Regions from separate parts of the Paenibacillus sp. JCM 18996 genome, predicted to be linked through region 3. Evidence: predicted binding sites of a transcription regulator. Region 3 holds the regulator's gene; each other region holds the start of a gene.
The links. The regulator LexA, encoded in region 3, represses DNA repair genes until DNA is damaged. The targets are predictions, from matches to a motif close to CGAACATATGTTCG.

Region 1 (6,053 bases), 1.8 Mb from region 3:
TATATATAACAAAAAGGTAATCAACTCTGTCAGATGCAATCGGTTATAACTTATAAGAACGGCACCCGCGACAACAACCGAAATGTTAATAAATGAAATGAAGCCGGTCAAGCCGTTAAAGAACAATGCCTCAACCCGGTAACCGTTTTTCCTGCTTTCCAAAAACCGGCGGTTACTGCTTTTAAATTTATCCATTTCGATTTCTTCATTGGCAAACGATTGGACAACTCTAATCCCGGAAAGGCTGTCTTCGATTTGCGCGTTTATGTCCGCTATACGTTCCTTATTCTTTTTAAGGGCGTTTTTCACCTTTATGCTGTACCGATATGCAAAAAGAAGCATGAAAAGTAAAATAAAAAAAATAGCCAAAGTGAGTATCCAATTCATACTTAGCAAAATAAAGAACGAACCGATAATTCTCACCAAAGATATAACCGTATCTTCCGGTCCATGGTGGGCAAGTTCCGATATATCGAATAAGTCTGTTGTTATACGCGACATCAGCTGCCCTGTTCTGGCATTGTCGTGGTATTGAAACGAAAGCTTTTGAACATGCTGAAAAAGGTCGTTTCGCATGTCGGACTCCATCTTGGCTCCCATCACATGCCCAAAATAGTCCGTATAGAAGTTGCTGACATACTCAACAGCCATCAAAAACAAAAAGATTCCAACCATTTTTATAATTAACTCTGCAGCGATTCCCTCATCACTTATTGCATTTTTCGTAATATAATTTACCAGCATGGGATATGCAAGTACCGTCATCGAAGCCAGCGATGCAAAAATCAAATCCGCAAACAGCACCTTTTTATAAGGTTTGTAGTAAGCTAAAAATTTTTTTAACTTTTCCACGAACTATGCCTCCAAGCAAATTTTATATAGTGTCTCATCTTTTTCCCCTCCAGTCGGTTTATAATTATGGTAGCATCGCAATACCAAGCGGACAATGTAACAATTCATTAAAATCAATTCTTATCACCTTCGTGGCATAAGATTGTTGCACGATGCGAGTCGACGGCTGGTACACTGCTATACGCGGGTTGGGAACCACATTTATGCCTTCGTGAAGGGAGCTCTGGGGTTTGATTACCGACTATGTTTACTCTCACTTCCAGCCTTATGGTCACCTAAAGGCGGAGGATTTAGACTAGGTTGCATCATGATCAAGTCTATATTTAAAGTTTTTGAAAGCGCAATATGGAAAATGGAGGAAGTTGTGTTTTCGTGCCGAAATATTGATTACGATAATTCTCCTAAATTAATAAGGAAGTAAGGTTTCAATCCATAGTTATAATTTCAAGTTCAACCCGTTTTACCTTGCACAATAGCGGAATGGAAATCCGCTATCGGTGGCGGCGCGATATGTGAGAGAACTGCACTGGCATCCTAATAACGACGAGTGGCAGTATTACCTCACCGGACAGGGGCGAATGACGGTATTTGCGGGCAATGGCACAGCCGGTACATTTGATTATGGAGCCGGTGATGTCGGTTATGTACCTTTTGCTGCTGGGCACTATATTCAGAATACGGGTAACCAAACCTTATGGTTTTTAGAGATATTCAAGAGTGACCGATTTGTGGATGTGTCGTTAAACCAATGGATGGCACTGACTCCTCGTGAACTGGTAGAGAAAAACTTACATGTAGGCCCGGAACTGTTGAACGCACTGCGTAAGGAAAAATGGCCCGTCGTCAAATACCCAGAGTAAAGGAGATGAGAATTTTGAGTGAGCTAAGAACAGTTGAATTAACAAGAAACATGAACACTGTAGATTCTATATATAATGATTTATTAAAACTTGGCGTGTGAAATGGGGATATATTGTTAGTGCATTCTTCTCTTTCAAGCTTGGGTTGGGTTTGTGGAGGTGTTCAGGCTGTAATAATGGCTCTTAAACAAGCTGTAGGCAAAGGCGGTACCTTAGTAATGCCTGCACACAGCGGAGAAATTTCTGACCCGGCTGAGTGGAGTAACCCTCCAGTCCCAACGGAATGGATAGAAAAGATATATGAAAGCATGCCTGCGTTTGATGTGGATCTCTCGCCAACAAGGGGAATGGGACGCATTGCAGAGTTATTTAGGACCTTACCGGAATCTGTTAGGTCGAACCATCCGCAAGTATCCTTTTCTGCCAGTGGAAAATATGCAAATACGGTGACAGAGAATCATCAGCTAGCACCTCAATTTGGGATGAATTCTCCTTTGGGAAAATTGTATGAATTAAATGCAAAAGTACTTTTATTAGGTGTCAACTATGATTCTTGTACAAGCTTCCATCTTGCTGAGGCTTTAAATGAAAAGATGCCAAGAAAAAAAATGGGAGCCGCAATAATGGAAAATAATAAAAGAGTTTGGAAATGGTTTGAGGATTATGCTTACACGGATGCGGATTTTGAGCAGATTGGAAAGGCACTTGACGAAACCAGTTACGTTACATTAGGTAAAATTGGCAATGCTCAATGCAGACTCTTTAATATGAATGCAGGTGTTGATTTTGCAGGCAAATGGTTGGAACAGTATAGATTCGATACCTGATTTCAGGAGGCTAACCGTCAGGCGTGGAATCCTTAATCGAATTAAACAAGCCATCGATGTATTTCCCGAGCCTCACGCTAATTTCAGCTTTCAATACATCACGGATCAGTGTGAAGTCGCCCTCAAATCCGTTGCAGGTAAACCTATACTTCATTCCAGTATCTAACATTTCCTCATTGATTATCCTGATATTGTGTCGTCTAAGTTCTTTTTTTACTTCCAGGAAGTCTGTGTGAATCTGCTTTAACAGCACAAGGAGTGCGTTTATGTAAAGTTTTTTCAAGGAGTACGTCGAAAATTCAATCTGTTTAAGGTTCTTCTCCACTACATTGACGATAGCAGGCAGGATCGCGTAAGCCCGTATGAGCGTCAATTCTTCCTTTGTCGGCACTCTGTGAGATTCTGCAGGCTCTCTGCGCTTTATTAACGCCTCACGCTGCTCTGGCAGTGTCATGCGACTGGATTCCCACAGCCCATTTTTTTCTAATTTCTTGCTCATTTGTAATGTCCTCCAATTTTGGCGCTTCGTTCAAATGCCTGCCCTGCGTCGAGAAGTGATGATGCGCGTAAAATCGCTGTATTTCCATACCGCCGCTTGATTTTGTCTGTCGTTTTTTCCAAATTCCGTGTCCTCTCCCGATCTCCGAACAAGTTGAGCGTCAGCTGATATTCCGAATCATGGGTGATACCCGTCAGTGTAACCATGACCTTTCTTATAGGCAGTCCATTCCAATGAGTAAAAAAGATATTCTTTGCAGCTTCATAAACTTCATGAGTTATATTTGTGGGATCGGAAAGTGTGGTTTGCCTGTGAAAGCCCGTTGGGCGGTCGAAGTCGGCTCCTTGTGCGCCAGCGGTAACAACACGTCCCATATATGATTTAGAACGGGCGCGGCGGCAAACTTCCTCTGCCAGTTCAAGCAAAATCACTTCTATCTCCTCACGTTTTCCGTAATCCCTTGGCAGCGTCATGCCGTGTCCTATAGCCTTTTGCTGCTTGCCATACGTGTCCGGCGTCACAGGCGAATCATCAATGCCATTTGCGGTACGCCAATACACTTCTGCATTAATATCACTGTTTTTGCCGAAGTGAAGCCGCATTTTCTTCTTAAGTTCAGGTAATGGGGTCTTGGCAAGATGGCCGATCGTTATAATTCCCATTCGTGCAAAATGTGCGGTCATCCTTGACGCTACGCTAAACATCTTATGAACGGGAAGCTCCCACAGATGGGTTTCGATTTCGGACTTGGGTAATATGAACACGCCTTCCGTCTTTTTCTTGGCGAAATTGTCGCAGGCCATTTTGGCAAGGACCTTTGTAGAACTGATTCCTATTCTTGACCAAACCCCTGTCTGCAAATAAATCTTTGATTGGATCAAGTGTGCAATATACTCCGGACTGCCAAAGTATTTAATGGAGTGAGTTACATCAAGAAATTGTTCGTCAATACTGTAAGGTTCAACCATTTCCGTAAAGCCCTCCAAGGTTTCCGTCAAAAGCAACGAAACATCAAGGTACGTTTGCATTCTTGGCTTTATCACAATCAGTTCCGGACATTTGGCGATGGCTGTTCCCAGCCGCTCCGCCGTGGTCACGCCAAATTGTTTGGCTACAGGACAAGCCGCCAGAATGATTCCGGAACGTCTTGCAGGATCGCCTGCGACCACGACAGGGCGGTGCTGGTATTCGGGATGTGCAGCCTTTTCTACACTTGCGTAAAAACTCTGGCAATCGGCAAGCATGATGACACGGTCCATTAAGATCACCCCGAATAGGAATGTTTGTTCGTATGTAGTATAATAAGAATAGCGAACAAATATTCGCTTTGCAAGTGGGGAAATATTGACATTTTGAGGGTATTGAAAAAAACTTGGGTTATAGGGCGGAGAGCACTTACCTTTAGGTTATTAGGTTAGCTTGTTGTAAGCTCTTACGTGGAATCGGATTTGATTTTATAATGAAAGAGTTCAGTGTTGAGCCAGAGCGCGCTCCGTGTATGGCTATATCGTGACAGCCCAGATGCAGCATTGGAGAAAGCTCGGCGTTTGCTCGGCTATGAGCCCCGCTATTCCTCTATGGAAGCCGCCAGGGAATGGTAAAGTTGGTTGATTCGGCACAAGGATGGATAGGTCTTGAAGTTTCTCCCCTCAACTACATTACTTAGGAGGTAAAGAACATGCAATACCGCAAATTAGGCAAGACAGGCTTGAAGGTCAGCGAAATCAGTTTGGGCAGCTGGCTTACCTACGGGGGCTACGTGGAGCAGGATAACGCGGTGAACTCGATTCACAAGGCGTATGAGCTCGGCATCAACTTTTTCGATACGGCCAACGTGTATGAGCGCGGAGCCGCCGAGAAAGTGGTAGGTGAAGCGCTCAAGCGATATCCGCGCGATTCCTATGTGCTGGCGACTAAAGTGTTCTGGCCTATGGGCGACGGTCCCAACGACCGCGGTTTGTCGCGCAAGCACGTGATGGAGCAGTGCCATGCAAGCCTGAAGCGGCTCGGCACGGATTACGTCGACATCTACTACTGCCACCGCTTCGACCCGGAGACCCCCATCGAGGAGACGCTCCGGACGATCGACGACCTGGTCCGCCAGGGTAAAATCCTCTACGTCGGCGTCAGCGAGTGGACCGCTGTACAGATGGCCGAAGCGCTGGCTGTCGCGGACAAATACTTGCTTGATCGGATTGTGGTCAATCAGCCGGTGTACAATATGTTCAACCGCTACATCGAGAAGGATGTCATTCCGCTGGGAGAGTCCAGAGGAATTGGCCAAGTGGTTTTCTCCCCGCTTGCACAAGGGCTGCTAAGCGGCAAATATAAGTCCGTCTCCGATATTCCGCAGGACAGCCGTGCCGCCAAGCTGGAAGGGATGCGCAATGGCATAACGGCAGAGAAGATCGAGATGGTGGGCCGGCTGTCGGCCATCGCCGGCGAGCTGGATATCACTGTCGGTCAGCTCGCTCTCGCCTGGATCCTGCGCCAGCCGAGCATCGCCAGCGCCTTGGTCGGCGCGAGCCGTCCGGAGCAGGTAGAGGAGAACGCCAAGGCCTCAGGGATTGTGCTGCCTCCGGAAGTGCTTGAGCGTATCGAGGGCATTATCGGCGAGTCGAAGTGAGAATGAGGTAATGTTGTTAATACCAAATGACGCGCCGAGGATTGTTTTCCTTGAGCGTCATTTTTTAATTGTGTAGGAAATTATGATTTTCGGCGGCTGTAGATAAAATGTTGATAAATGTGCGTCGGCAGCTTTGCGCCCAGGCTTTATAAAGCGGAATAGATAGAAGTAACCGGTGATTTTCCATATATGGATGTGAGTGGCGATTCATTTTTAAGTGAAAAGCTTCAAATTCTTGACAAAATCAAGCAGGAATGCTATAAAACAAGTGATTGGCACTCGTGATGTAAGAGTGCTAACCCCTTACATACACATCCATCCCTCTATACTTGAAAGGAGAGACATTCATGACCAAACACGAGTTTAAAGCAGAATCCAAAAGACTGCTA
Region 2 (6,053 bases), 1.3 Mb from region 3:
GGTGTTTTTTAACGGACGGATAAAGGAACCCTCTCCCCTCCTCTTTCTTGTCGCCGCGTCCAATGAACTGCCGGAAGATTCGGAGCTGCTCGACGCGCTTTACGACCGCTTCCTGATCCGTTACGAAGTAGGCTTCCTTCAGCAAATTTCCAGCTATGAGCTCATGTTCCAGGCTCCGAAGAGGCCAGTCCCTTCTTTATTGAGCCTGGATGATATTGAAGCCGTACGCAGCGCGGCGGAAGATGTGACGATCGGGGAAGCGTACATTTTTATGCTGTTCCAGCTCAAGACCGCCCTTGAGGAAAAAGAGTACCGAATCTCCGACCGTCGGTGGAAGAAAATCGGTTCCCTCTGGAAAGCCTCGGCAGCCTTGAACGGCCGGACCTCTGTCGATTTGCTCGACACCGTGTTTACTCCGCATATGCTTTGGGACGAGCCGGAGGATCTGGTGGAGGTGCGTGCCCTTTTTGACGGAGTGTTTCGTTCTGTGCTGCAAAAGGAGATGGAAAACGAGCTTCCGTTGCAGCATTCCGCCCGGGTCGTTTCCAAGTGGGAGAGGCATGAAGAGGAGCTGCATTCGTTTCAGTTCAAAAAGGAGATGGGGGCGAAGCTCGGCCATGACGCCACCGTGCGGCTGCGTGATCTGCTCGAAGAGTGCGGCTCCGAATTGGAGGACACAGGTCGCAGCCTGCGGGGCAAGCTCATACAATGGCAGCAGCGGGAAAGCCGGCTGCAGGACGAGTTGCTGGAGAACAACTTCCTCCTTCTCGACGCCGGCAAAATCGCGGTCCAGATGATAGGGCTCCGCATCGAAGGAGAGAAGCATCTGCAGGCACTACAGAAGCTGTACCGCACACTTTTTGACCGGGATATTCCTGGAGCTTCTTATGATTACACGCTGTAGAACGGGAGGCTGGGCCTATGATCCGGAGCACGCAGGTTGACAGGGTACTGCTTCAGGACTACCTCTCCCAATCCCCTGAAGCAAAGGACTGGGTGGCTGCAGCGAGCGGGCAGGTTCCCTGGTTTGCGCTGGAATTGCTGGAGGATTTTTTCTTCTGTTTTTATCTGGCGAAGCCGGAAACAGACGCGGGAAGCGAAGCGGACCCGTTTCACCGCTGGCTGGTCGGAACGCTGCGCAAGCAGTATTTCTACCGCACCATCCATCCCCGCACGGCGGGACAGCTAAGCGCTTCCTTCAAAACAGCCGTTAAATCGTTAATGTGGCTAACGAATAGCTTTCAGCAGGAAGAGGCGCGCAGGAAAAAGACAGAATCGCAGCCTGCGATCGGCATGGAGAAGAAGCGGCAGCAGGGACCCGACTCCATGCGTGCGCAAATGAATGAACGGCTGTCCAAGGAGCAGATCGAGCAGCTTCAGCTGGTCGGCTTCACGCTGCATCAAGGGAAGAAGGTCGTGGAAGAGAAGCAAGCCGCCCTCGATTCGCGGCCGCTCGTGGAGTCGGAGATCGCCGAGCTAAAGGAGCGCATTGTGGCGCTGCAGGAGGAGATGCGGCGGGAATTCATGAAGCGGGACAAGCTGAGGGCGAAGCTGAAGCTGGCCCAGGAGGAGCTGGCGCGCAGGCAAAGGCAGCTTGCGGCGTTCGAGCGGCGGGACAGCGAGACGCTCGCGGCGCTCGAGGCGGAGCTCGGGCAGTGGCTGAACCGTTCGCTGAAGGAGACCCTCTCCGAAGAGGAACGGGACAGCCTGAATGTGCACGAGCTGCTCGAAGCCAGCCAGCGGATTGCGAACCGCCGCTGGGGGAGCGAGCTGGGACGGCTGCGCCGGCAGCCGTTCGAGCGGTATCTCGAATGGGTCGGGAAGCTGAAGCGGCATCCCGACCTGATCGAGTTTCTGCGCGAGGTCGGCCGCAGCCTGCATCAGCTGCGGGCCCGGCGCAGAAGGCGCAAGGCCGAGCGGGTGCCTGAGGCGTACGACGACCTCAGGCAGTCCGGCGACATCACGCATATGCTGCCGAGCGAAGCCAGTCTGCTCGCCGATGAAGAGTTTGAGGCGTATTTTGCCTTGAAATGGCTGGAAGGCAAGCTGATGACTTACAATGTCACCGGCACTTTAGAAGAGCCGCAAAAAGGGCCGGTGGTCTGCATGATCGACACGTCCCATTCGATGAAGGGCACCAAGCTGAAGCTGGCGCAGCTGTTCGTGATGACGTTCGCCGCCTTCACGCTGTCGGAGCGCCGCGATTTCGTGCTGCTGCTTTTCGGCGCGCGCGGCGAGCTGCAGGAGCGCGCGCTTTACCACCGCAGGCCGAACTGGCCTGCGTTCTATGCGCTCGCTCAGCTCGCCTTCGGCGGCGGCACGCACTTCGACGCGCCGCTTGAGCGGGCCGCCGAGCTCGTGGGCGGCACGCCCGCCTTCCATGACGCGGATCTCGTCATGGTCACCGACGGTGTCGGGCACGTATCGCCCGCCATGCGCGACCGGCTTGCCGAGCTCGGCAAGCGCAAAAGCTTGCGGCTGCATACGCTCATTGTCGGCTCCGCCCGACAGCACTTGGCCGCAAGCTACGACATCCTGGGCGTCTCCCACCGCGTCCGCTTCGCAGCGACGTGGGAGAGCCAGGATGCCGCCAAAGACGAGCTGCTGCTCGACGCAGTCGCGCGCAAGCAGCCGGGCTCGCCCGCCTGAGCCGGACTAAAGCCCGCCTCAGCCCGGATCCGACGATCGACGAGGCCCTGAATCAATTGGCCAAAAGCAAGTAACAGACCTACGCTGCGTTCCCCGCCGACTGCAATAAAAAAAACCCTATTTTTGTAAACGCAAAAAGAGATTTTTGTATGGTTTCAATCACGTGTCGATTTTGAATTCCAAGTTTTGCAGCCAAATTCGCTCCTGACACGGGATGACGTCTTATTTTTTCCCACTCTGTCTCCGATAATGAGGATTCTTTTTTTAGTATTTCATCCGGAATAAGGATTTTCCCCATATCATGCAGCAGACAACCTACTAACTAATTATGGGTTTGCTCTGGATTATACTTAAGCTTTAATGCCATAATTTTGGACATCTTGATCAATCCGCTGCAAAACCTATGCCGTGCTTCGCAGCGCTTCGTTTCCACGAAAAATACTCTGCTCCGGTGTCGCTTCGTACTTGCATGATCCTTGGGCCCCTTTCATAGCTTCTTACAAAGGAGTTGAAGTACGATGCATAGACAACCAGGCGTCTACCCGCTCATGCAGATTATCGCCCCGAATCCTCCCATGGCCGAAGCTCCCGTCCCCGCTTACCCCAATATCAGCGACATCGCCGTGTTAGGCACCGGCTCGATGATTGTCGGAGACGTTTTTGTGGCCGACGATGTGTTCGTGGGATTTCATAATATTATCCGCGCCGACGCTTCCCCTCCTTGCTACATAGGACCCCGCACCAATCTGCAGGATTATGTCATTATCCACTGCCATCCCGGAGAGACCATGCTGATCAACGGGCACCCGGTCGGCGTCTATATAGATGGGGACGTGAGCATTCTTCACCATACTTGCGCACACGGCCCCTTGTTCATCGGGCGCAACACATTCGTCGGGCAAAATGTCTCCATCTATATGGCTGACATCGGCCGCAGCTGCGTCATTATGCACGGATCGGTGATCGCTGAGCATGTTCATATTGCCGACAACCGTTTCGTGGCACCGGGCCAAGCGGTTTGGACGCAGGAGCAGGCGGATGCCTTGCCGCCCGTACCGCTCAAATACAGGGACTTGAACGCGAAGGTCGTCGACTATTATTACCGCCTCGGTAAATCTTATCTGGCTTACACAAATCTGGTCTTCTAAAAAATACTGGGTCGTTGACGGCATGCCAGTTAATTTCCTTTTCGTATACACTCCGTCCGCAGTTTACTTAACGGTTTGCTTTATTACTCGGACTCTGTTAAAATAAGAACATATATTCGCATTCGTTTGAAAAAGAGGTGTATTCATGCAGCGCCGTATTGTACGCTACGACACTTTGCAGTCCAAGACCATACTTAATGCCGTTAAGTCACCCATGATGCCGTTCCAATGGTCGATCAACCCGTATCGCGGCTGCCAGCATGGGTGCAGTTTTTGCTATGCCCGCTCGACCCACTCCTTTCTCGGGGAGGAAGCGGACGACACGTTTCAGAACCACATTTTTCTCAAATCCAATGCAGCCGAGGCGCTGGAAGCCCAATTGGAGAAGCTGAGCCGTACGAGGAAAGGACTCAGCGGCCTGGGCAACGTAGCGATAGGTACGGCAACTGATCCTTACCAGCCCGTCGAGGCGACGGCCGGCCTGACACGCGCCTGCTTGGAGCTGTTGGCCCGTTATGAAATCCCGACCAGTGTAACCACAAGGTCTCCGCTGATTCTTAAAGATCTCGATCTGCTCAAGAAGATGAATATCACATCTGTGAATATCAGTGTCAGTACATTGAACAGGACGATCTGGAAGCAGTTCGAGCCTTCTACACCTTCTCCGTCCAAGCGATTGGAGACCGTTAAACAGCTGAACAGCGAGGGAATACCGGCCGGAATATTTATGGCGCCGATCCTGCCGTTCATAACCGACTGCGAAGATGATTTGAAGCAATTGATCGAAGGGGCTGTGGAATCAAAGGCTGCCTTTGTCATGTCTTCCTTCCTTCGGTTCAGCACATCCGAGGTGAAGGTGTGGTTCTTCCAGACTTTGCAGAGCCACTACCCCCACCTTGTCGGCAAATTTGCCGATATGTACCGCGGCTCCGCGTATGTCCCCGACAGCTACCGCACTCCTGTGGCCAAGATGATACAATCTTTGCTGTCGGCCAGCGGGTTGAATGCCCTGGAACCTTACCGCGACCGCAGGAAAGACGCCTCCATTGCCAAGAACGAGGAACCGGTTCAATTGAGCTTCTCGTTCTGAGATGTGTGGCGATATAGATGATTTCTGCAATGGCTTACATTGGCGATATAGTGGAGAAGATGATTGAATAAGCGCCTCGTTGAACTTTATCGAATTTATCAACATTTTACCCGCAGCCGCCGTAATCATAATTTCCTATCAACAAAAAAAAGAGTGCAAAAACCGGCCGGTTTTTGCAGCTCCACATTACATAGATTTCAATGCATGCCCCGGGCGGCCATTCTTTCGCTAATCCGCTTTAGCTTGGCGCGGTAAGCCAGCAAATCCCGCTTCGCCGCTTCCGCTTCCGCCCTGCTCGGTTGAAGCTGTTCGACACTCCATACTTCCATCAAATGGTCGAACACCTGGTTGAAGTAAGACACCGGCCCGTAGTTGGCTTCCTTGGCTATAAGGTCCATCCGGTCTTTGAAGTTCGGCATATCCATACCCGGCATGGCAAAATTTATAATGGCTTTGTGAATGAAATAGATGAAATTATGGTCGACTCCAAGATATCCCTTTACTGCATCGCGGTAAAAAGCAAAATGAAGCGCCTCATCCTTGGCAAGTCTGCGCAGCAGATTGGCCAGGTTCTTGTCGTAAGGAGCCGCGGCCTTCGCTACGTTATTATAGAAAACAAGTGTTGCCAATTCCTGGACCGTAGTATAGACCATCGTTTCCATAGCTGTATCGAAATCCGGTACAAAGCCGATCTCCACCACGGTCTTGCGCAGTCGGTGCAGTTCATGCGGGTTTGCGTTGCGGGTGATGATCAAATATGTCTCCAGCAGCGATGAATGCTGATCCTCCTCGGATACCCAGGTATGGATAAAATCTTGCAGCACTTGCAAGGAGCCTCTAAAGGTGACAGCTAAATGATGGTAAAAAAACGGAAGGTTGACTTCAGTGAGAAGCGAAGTTTCGACAGCGGTATATATAGGATCGGGAAGAGTGCGCTGATCGGGGGACCAAGGTGTTTCTTTGAAGCTGCGTCCCAGCTCCCAAGGGATAAATTCGTGGTAACTCCAATCTATGTTAGCGGCTCGTATGCGGTGCTGTGCGTACAAATCTGTCAACAACGGCTCCAGCTTCGGGTCAAAAACATTCAATCTGTAATTCTCAAATGGCATTATGATTTTTAGCTCCCTAGTACGACATATAACCTTCACCATACAATGAAAACGGCT
Region 3 (6,053 bases):
TTATTCCGATTCGGATTTGGAGAAGCTGAAGGAATTTATCCAGGATAAGCTGATGGGCGGCACGAAGACATTCCGTATTCCAGCCGACAAAGGCGACGCCATCTCGGTGGTGTACCGGGTCGGGGACGTGCTGGAAAGCGGAGTGGACGGAGAAGAGATGGTGTTTAAAGTCCGCATTGACAAGCAGGATTATGAAAAGGCCGGTCATTTAATCGAGCCGTTTGAACAGTGACCGTGTAAAGACAGAGGAGTGTAGGATGTATTGTTTAGCGAACGCATTACGGCGCTGATGGAAACTTCTGAGACGCTGATTGAACCAAGATTGAAAGACATTGACCGGATCGTAGACCATAATCAATGGAAGGTGATACGCGCTTTTCAGAAGCATAAAGTAAGCGATTACCACTTTGGCGGCTCGACAGGCTATGGTTATAACGACAGAGGCCGGGAAGTACTCGACCTTGTGTATGCGGAAGTGTTCGGCGCAGAAGCGGCTTTGGTCAGGCCGCACTTTGTATCGGGCACGCATACGATAGGTACGGCGCTGTTCGGGTTGCTTAGGCCGGGAGACGGGCTGCTGTACATAACGGGCAAACCGTATGATACGCTGCATAAAGTGATCGGGAAGCCGGGAGACGGTACTGGTTCGCTCCAGGATTGGGGAATCGCCTACGACGAGGCGGCACTGCTGCCGGACGGCAAGCCGGATTGGGAAGGCATCCGCGCCAAGCTGACGCCGCGCACCAAGGTGGTTGGCATTCAGCGCTCGCGGGGGTATGACTGGAGGCCTTCCTTTACGGTGCGGGAAATAGGCGAAATGGCCGCTTTTGTCAAAAGCCTCAGTCCGGACGTGGTGGTGTTCGTTGACAACTGCTACGGAGAATTCACTGAAACGATGGAGCCCACCGAAGCAGGGGTCGATCTCATCGCCGGATCGCTGATTAAAAATCCTGGCGGAGGCTTGGCAGCCACGGGAGGTTATATCGCCGGCAAGCGAGATGCTGTGGAGCTGGCGTCTTACCGGCTGACCGCGCCGGGCATCGGCGGGGAAGTAGGCGCGATGCTGGGAACGGCAAGATCGATCTACCAGGGGTTGTTCCTCGCTCCGCATTTGGTCGGACAGGCGGTGAAAGGGTCTGTTTTTGCAGCCGCCATGTTCGAGCAGCTGGGCTTTACGACCCGCCCGCATTGGAACGGCGAAAGGACTGATTTGATACAAGCTGTCCAATTTACCTGTGCGGAGCATTTGATCGCTTTTGTGCAAGGAATCCAGCAGGCGGCCGCGGTCGATTCGCATGTCGTGCCTGAGCCATGGGACATGCCAGGATATGAGCATCCGGTGATCATGGCTGCGGGAACGTTCATTCAGGGAGGCAGCCTGGAGCTGTCCGCCGACGCCCCGATTCGGGAGCCTTATATCGCATACATGCAGGGAGGTCTAACTTACTCCCACTGTAAGCTCGGTGTTTTATCGGCCATTCAGAATATGATAAACAACCAATTACTGTAATCAAACCTTACACAGATTGACACTTTTATGTCGTTCCGGATACAATAGAGAGTAGATTGACATTGTACAGGAGTGATGGTCATGACTGATGAGATCAGGCGCAATATGGCATTGTTTCCAATCGGCATCGTAATGAAGCTTACAGACTTGACGGCAAGGCAGATCCGCTATTATGAGCAGCATGAGCTGGTCATTCCGGCAAGAACGTCCGGCAACCAGCGGCTGTATTCGTTCAACGACGTCCAGAGATTGCTTGAAATCAAGGATTTGATCGAAAAAGGGGTCAATATCGCCGGGATTAAACAGGTTCTTCTGCCGGTGTCCAAAGATTCCGAGGACGCAACGATCATAACGGAGCAAACCGAAGTCAAGCGTAAGGAATTGTCCGAAACCCAGCTGCACAAGATGTTGAAACAGCAGCTGATGGGAGACAGGCGCCCGGGTCAGGTATCGATTATCCAGGGAGAGCTCAGCCGATTTTTTAAGCGTTAAAATTTCGGTCAAGTCTGTTATGATTAGGTAATGGTATCTTGCTTATTTAGGCGATTGTTATTTTCTAATAGTGCTAGGAGGAGAAGCTAATGGGTTACACAAAAGAAGACATTCTCAAGGCCGCCAAAGAACAGAACGTGAGGTTTATCCGGCTGCAGTTCACGGATTTGCTGGGTACGATCAAGAACGTGGAAATTCCGCTCAGCCAGCTGGAGAAAGCTCTGGACAACAAGATGATGTTCGACGGTTCATCCATCGAGGGGTATGTCCGCATCGAAGAGTCGGATATGTACTTGTATCCCGATTTGGACAGCTGGGTCGTGTTCCCTTGGGTGACGGAAGACCGTGTGGCAAGACTTATCTGCGACATTTACCTTCCGGACGGCCGCCCGTTTCCAGGTGACCCGCGCGGTATTCTGAAGCGTGCGCTTAAGGAAGCTGAGGATATGGGCTATACGGCTATGAATGTGGGTCCGGAGCCGGAATTTTTCTTGTTCAAAACAGACGAGAAAGGCAATCCTACCACGGAATTGAACGACCAAGGCGGATATTTCGACCTGGCGCCGACGGATCTGGGCGAAAACTGCCGCCGAGAGATTGTGCTGACTCTGGAGGAAATGGGCTTTGAGATCGAAGCCTCCCACCATGAGGTGGCACCGGGCCAGCATGAGATCGATTTTAAATACGCAGACGCCGTTAAGGCGGCTGACCAGATTCAAACCTTCAAGCTCGTTGTAAAGACGATTGCAAGGCAGCACGGGCTGCACGCTTCCTTTATGCCAAAACCGCTGTACGGAGTGAACGGGTCAGGCATGCACTGCCATCAGTCCTTGTTCATTGACGGTGAGAACGCGTTTTACGACGAGAAAGACAAGCTCGGCTTAAGCACAACGGCAAGACAGTATATGGCGGGAATTCTGAAGCACGCTAGAGCGTTTGCGGCAGTGACCAACCCAACGGTTAATTCGTATAAGCGACTGGTGCCAGGTTACGAGGCTCCTTGTTATGTGGCGTGGTCGGCGAGCAACCGCAGTCCGATGATCCGTATTCCGGCCTCCCGCGGATTGAGCACACGTATCGAAGTGCGTAATCCGGATCCCGCCGCAAACCCTTATCTGGCACTTGCCGTTATGCTGAGGGCCGGATTGGACGGCATTCAGCATAAAATGCAGCTGCCTGCTCCAACGGACCGCAATATCTACGTCATGACGGACGACGAGCGGGAAGATCAAGGTATTCCAAGCCTGCCGCTTGACCTGAAGGTTGCGCTTGATGAATTGATCCGCGACGAGGTCATCTGCGATGCACTGGGCGAGCATGCTCTCACGCATTTGTATGAATTGAAGGAAATCGAATGGGATATGTATCGCACCCAGGTCCATCAATGGGAACGAGATCAATACATGAGCTTGTACTAAAATAGAGGGCAAGAAGCCTGTCAGCCGATTCCGGTTGGCGGGCTTTTTTAAAGACTCTCATGCTGCTTAGGCAGCACTAATGAAAATAGTGTCAAAAGTACTGCTAACACCGCGGCTATTTCTTACTGACGGCTATAGGTTTAATTAGTCTATTTGAAGTGTAGCGCATTCAAAGGGCGAATGTGCCTATGTAAACAGTGCCGCCCCGGTTCAAATGCTGTTTTCGAGAGTATAGAGGATTTGTCTTATGAATATAAAGAGCCTGTCGGCAGCGAACGGAATTCTTGGTTAAAAGGAATCCGCCTGAGACAGGCTCTGATGATAGTTATGAAAATATAGACTGGCGGGAAGCTTGCGAGAATTAGTAAATGTCGCGGAATAATCCGATGACCTTGCCAAGAATGGTGATATTATGAAGCAGAATCGGTGCCATGGTGGAGTTCTCAGGCTGAAGCCGTATGTAATCCTTCTCTTTGTAGAATCTTTTGACGGTGGCTTCATCCTCTTCCGTCATGGCAACCACGATATCCCCATTGTTCGCGGTCTGCTGCTGCCTTACGATAACATAGTCGCCGTTGTGGATTCCGGCCTCGATCATACTGTCTCCGATAATGGAAAGCATGAACACGTTATAGTCGCCCACATAATGGCTTGGAAGCGGGAAATAATCCTCGATGTTCTCGGTAGCGGTAATGGGAACGCCAGCCGTAACTTTACCGATAAGCGGAACGCGGACAACCGACAGATCGAAATGAACATTGGCCTCCTCTTCGCCGAGGATTTCAATTGCTCTTGGCTTGGTGGCGTCTCTGCGGATAAGCCCTTTCTTCTCCAGCCTTTCCAAATGTCCGTGCACGGTGGAAGAAGAGGCCAGTCCGACAGCTTCCCCGATCTCTCTAACGGAAGGTGGATATCCTTTCTCCCTGACCTCGTTCTTGATAAATTCCAGTATTGCTTGCTGGCGGCTTGATATCCTGCTCAAATTCGATCACTCCATTTATGGTAATAATTACTTTGAAGTATAACACAGAACCGGAGTTCGTACAAACATAAGTTCGAGAAAAAAGGTTGACTCAAACACACGTTCGTGTTAAATTGATAACAGAACAAATGTTTGGGAGGTCATTACTATGGCAAATACATACGGTTATATGAGTTATAATCCTTCGGCTTCGTCAGCAGGCATACCGACTGTAGATAGAATTTTAGATGCCGGTCCCCACGGTTCTACTAATAAGAAGATGAAAGAAGACAGCACGAGATCCCGCGTGAATAAGGCAGACAGCAATAGAGTGTTCGTAAAAATATTCCGTTACCTTTTTATGCTCGCGATTTTATCCGCTGCTTTTGGGTTTGGGGCGCTTGTCCATGCGTATGCCGGCGGTTCCGCCAGCAGCAATATTTACGCATCGACGCTGAGCGCTGCGGATCACACAAAGCGCACTGAAGTAAGGCCGGGGGATACGTTGTGGAGCATAGCCAGAGCGAACGTTACGGACAGGCAGGATATCCGCGACTATATCTCCGAAATCAGGAAGTTGAACGGGTTGAAGAGCACCGTATTGAAAGAGGGCCAAACGCTTCTACTGCCGTGATCGTTGTCAAGCAGCATAGGTGCACATGTGAGTCTTGCGGTGGATAAGAATATCCGGAATACTGCGAATGAGTTGACCGATTTGAACACATGAAGGAAGGTTTAAATGAGGATTGCAACTGTATCAGAACTTCCGGAAATTGCAGATTTGAAATTGAAAATGTTTCAAGAGGTTGGGATGGAGCAGATTTTGATGGACGGATTCATTGACGAAGTCATCAATCGCTATGGCCAAATGTATGAATCGAGGACTGCATGCCACTTTGTTATCGAATCTCATGGACAAATTGTTGCTTGTGCAGGAGCTTTTATCAAGGACGATATGCCATATTGCTTTTATCGTGAACAAAAATATGCTTTTATCGGAGATGTGTATGTCTGTCCAGATCATAGGCGTAAAGGGTATGCACGCAACTTGACTCAAGCGGTTATAGATTGGTTTCGCAAACAGGAAATCAAGACGGTTCGGTTGCTTGCAAGCCATGATGCTCGAAGCCTCTATGAGAATATCGGATTCAAAAGAACTGATCAAATGAGTATGGATTTATGAGTGCTTGATTTTACCATGTTGGATGAACGTTGTCGTATGAACTATGTCGAGTGAAAGATGGACGATAGTCAATTGACCGCCTTTTCAGGAAGGCGGTTTGCTTTTGACCTAAAAATAAACAATAAGATTTAACAGCCCAAAGATAAGAAAATATAAATCCGAGGGCAGCGCGCTGTGCAGTGGGAGGAACTGCTGTAAATGGTGCGTTTACTGTGGTAACGTATCCGGAAACGGAACGATTGCAGCTAGACGTTTTTCGCAAGACATTCTTCTTATCATTTTAAATAATTGGGCTTGTTTAGTCCATCTTGACATGAACCCCTTACCATGGCAAAGTTATAAAGAAGTAAAGAACATAACGAATCACTTCGAGAGGAGACAAGCATGAAAGGTGACAGCAATATCCCTTATATAGATCGAATTAATGAGCTGGCCCGCAAAGCCAAGACAGTCGGATTGACCGAAGAAGAAATTGATGAAAGAAACGGG

Region 1: the regulator LexA is predicted to act here: its motif matches at 4,350-4,363, upstream of ACZ5N7_RS17035 (DNA polymerase IV).
Region 2: the regulator LexA is predicted to act here: its motif matches at 3,903-3,916, upstream of ACZ5N7_RS12845 (SPL family radical SAM protein).

What each region holds. Positions count from the first base shown of each region.
Region 1 covers NZ_AP043884.1:3,441,732-3,447,784, forward strand. Annotated here, with positions in the region: gene ACZ5N7_RS17015 (ABC transporter ATP-binding protein) at 1-852, opposite strand, end outside; partial or broken gene ACZ5N7_RS17020 (cupin domain-containing protein) at 1,365-1,712, shown strand; gene ACZ5N7_RS17025 (AAC(3) family N-acetyltransferase) at 1,832-2,539, shown strand; gene ACZ5N7_RS17030 (hypothetical protein) at 2,550-3,038, opposite strand; gene ACZ5N7_RS17035 (DNA polymerase IV) at 3,035-4,297, opposite strand; gene ACZ5N7_RS17040 (aldo/keto reductase family protein) at 4,717-5,664, shown strand; gene htpG (molecular chaperone HtpG) at 6,012-6,053, shown strand, end outside.
Region 2 covers NZ_AP043884.1:2,617,933-2,623,985, forward strand. Annotated here, with positions in the region: gene ACZ5N7_RS12825 (AAA family ATPase) at 1-904, shown strand, start outside; gene ACZ5N7_RS12830 (hypothetical protein) at 922-2,649, shown strand; partial or broken gene ACZ5N7_RS12835 (HD domain-containing protein) at 2,729-2,962, opposite strand; gene ACZ5N7_RS12840 (LbetaH domain-containing protein) at 3,168-3,797, shown strand; gene ACZ5N7_RS12845 (SPL family radical SAM protein) at 3,943-4,887, shown strand; gene ACZ5N7_RS12850 (acyl-ACP desaturase) at 5,085-5,996, opposite strand.
Region 3 covers NZ_AP043884.1:1,315,563-1,321,615, reverse strand. Annotated here, with positions in the region: gene hflX (GTPase HflX) at 1-232, shown strand, start outside; gene ACZ5N7_RS06490 (methionine gamma-lyase family protein) at 290-1,510, shown strand; gene ACZ5N7_RS06485 (MerR family transcriptional regulator) at 1,592-2,002, shown strand; gene glnA (type I glutamate--ammonia ligase) at 2,092-3,420, shown strand; gene lexA (transcriptional repressor LexA) at 3,782-4,402, opposite strand; gene ACZ5N7_RS06470 (LysM peptidoglycan-binding domain-containing protein) at 4,551-5,015, shown strand; gene ACZ5N7_RS06465 (GNAT family N-acetyltransferase) at 5,121-5,564, shown strand; gene ACZ5N7_RS06460 (DUF896 domain-containing protein) at 5,949-6,053, shown strand, end outside.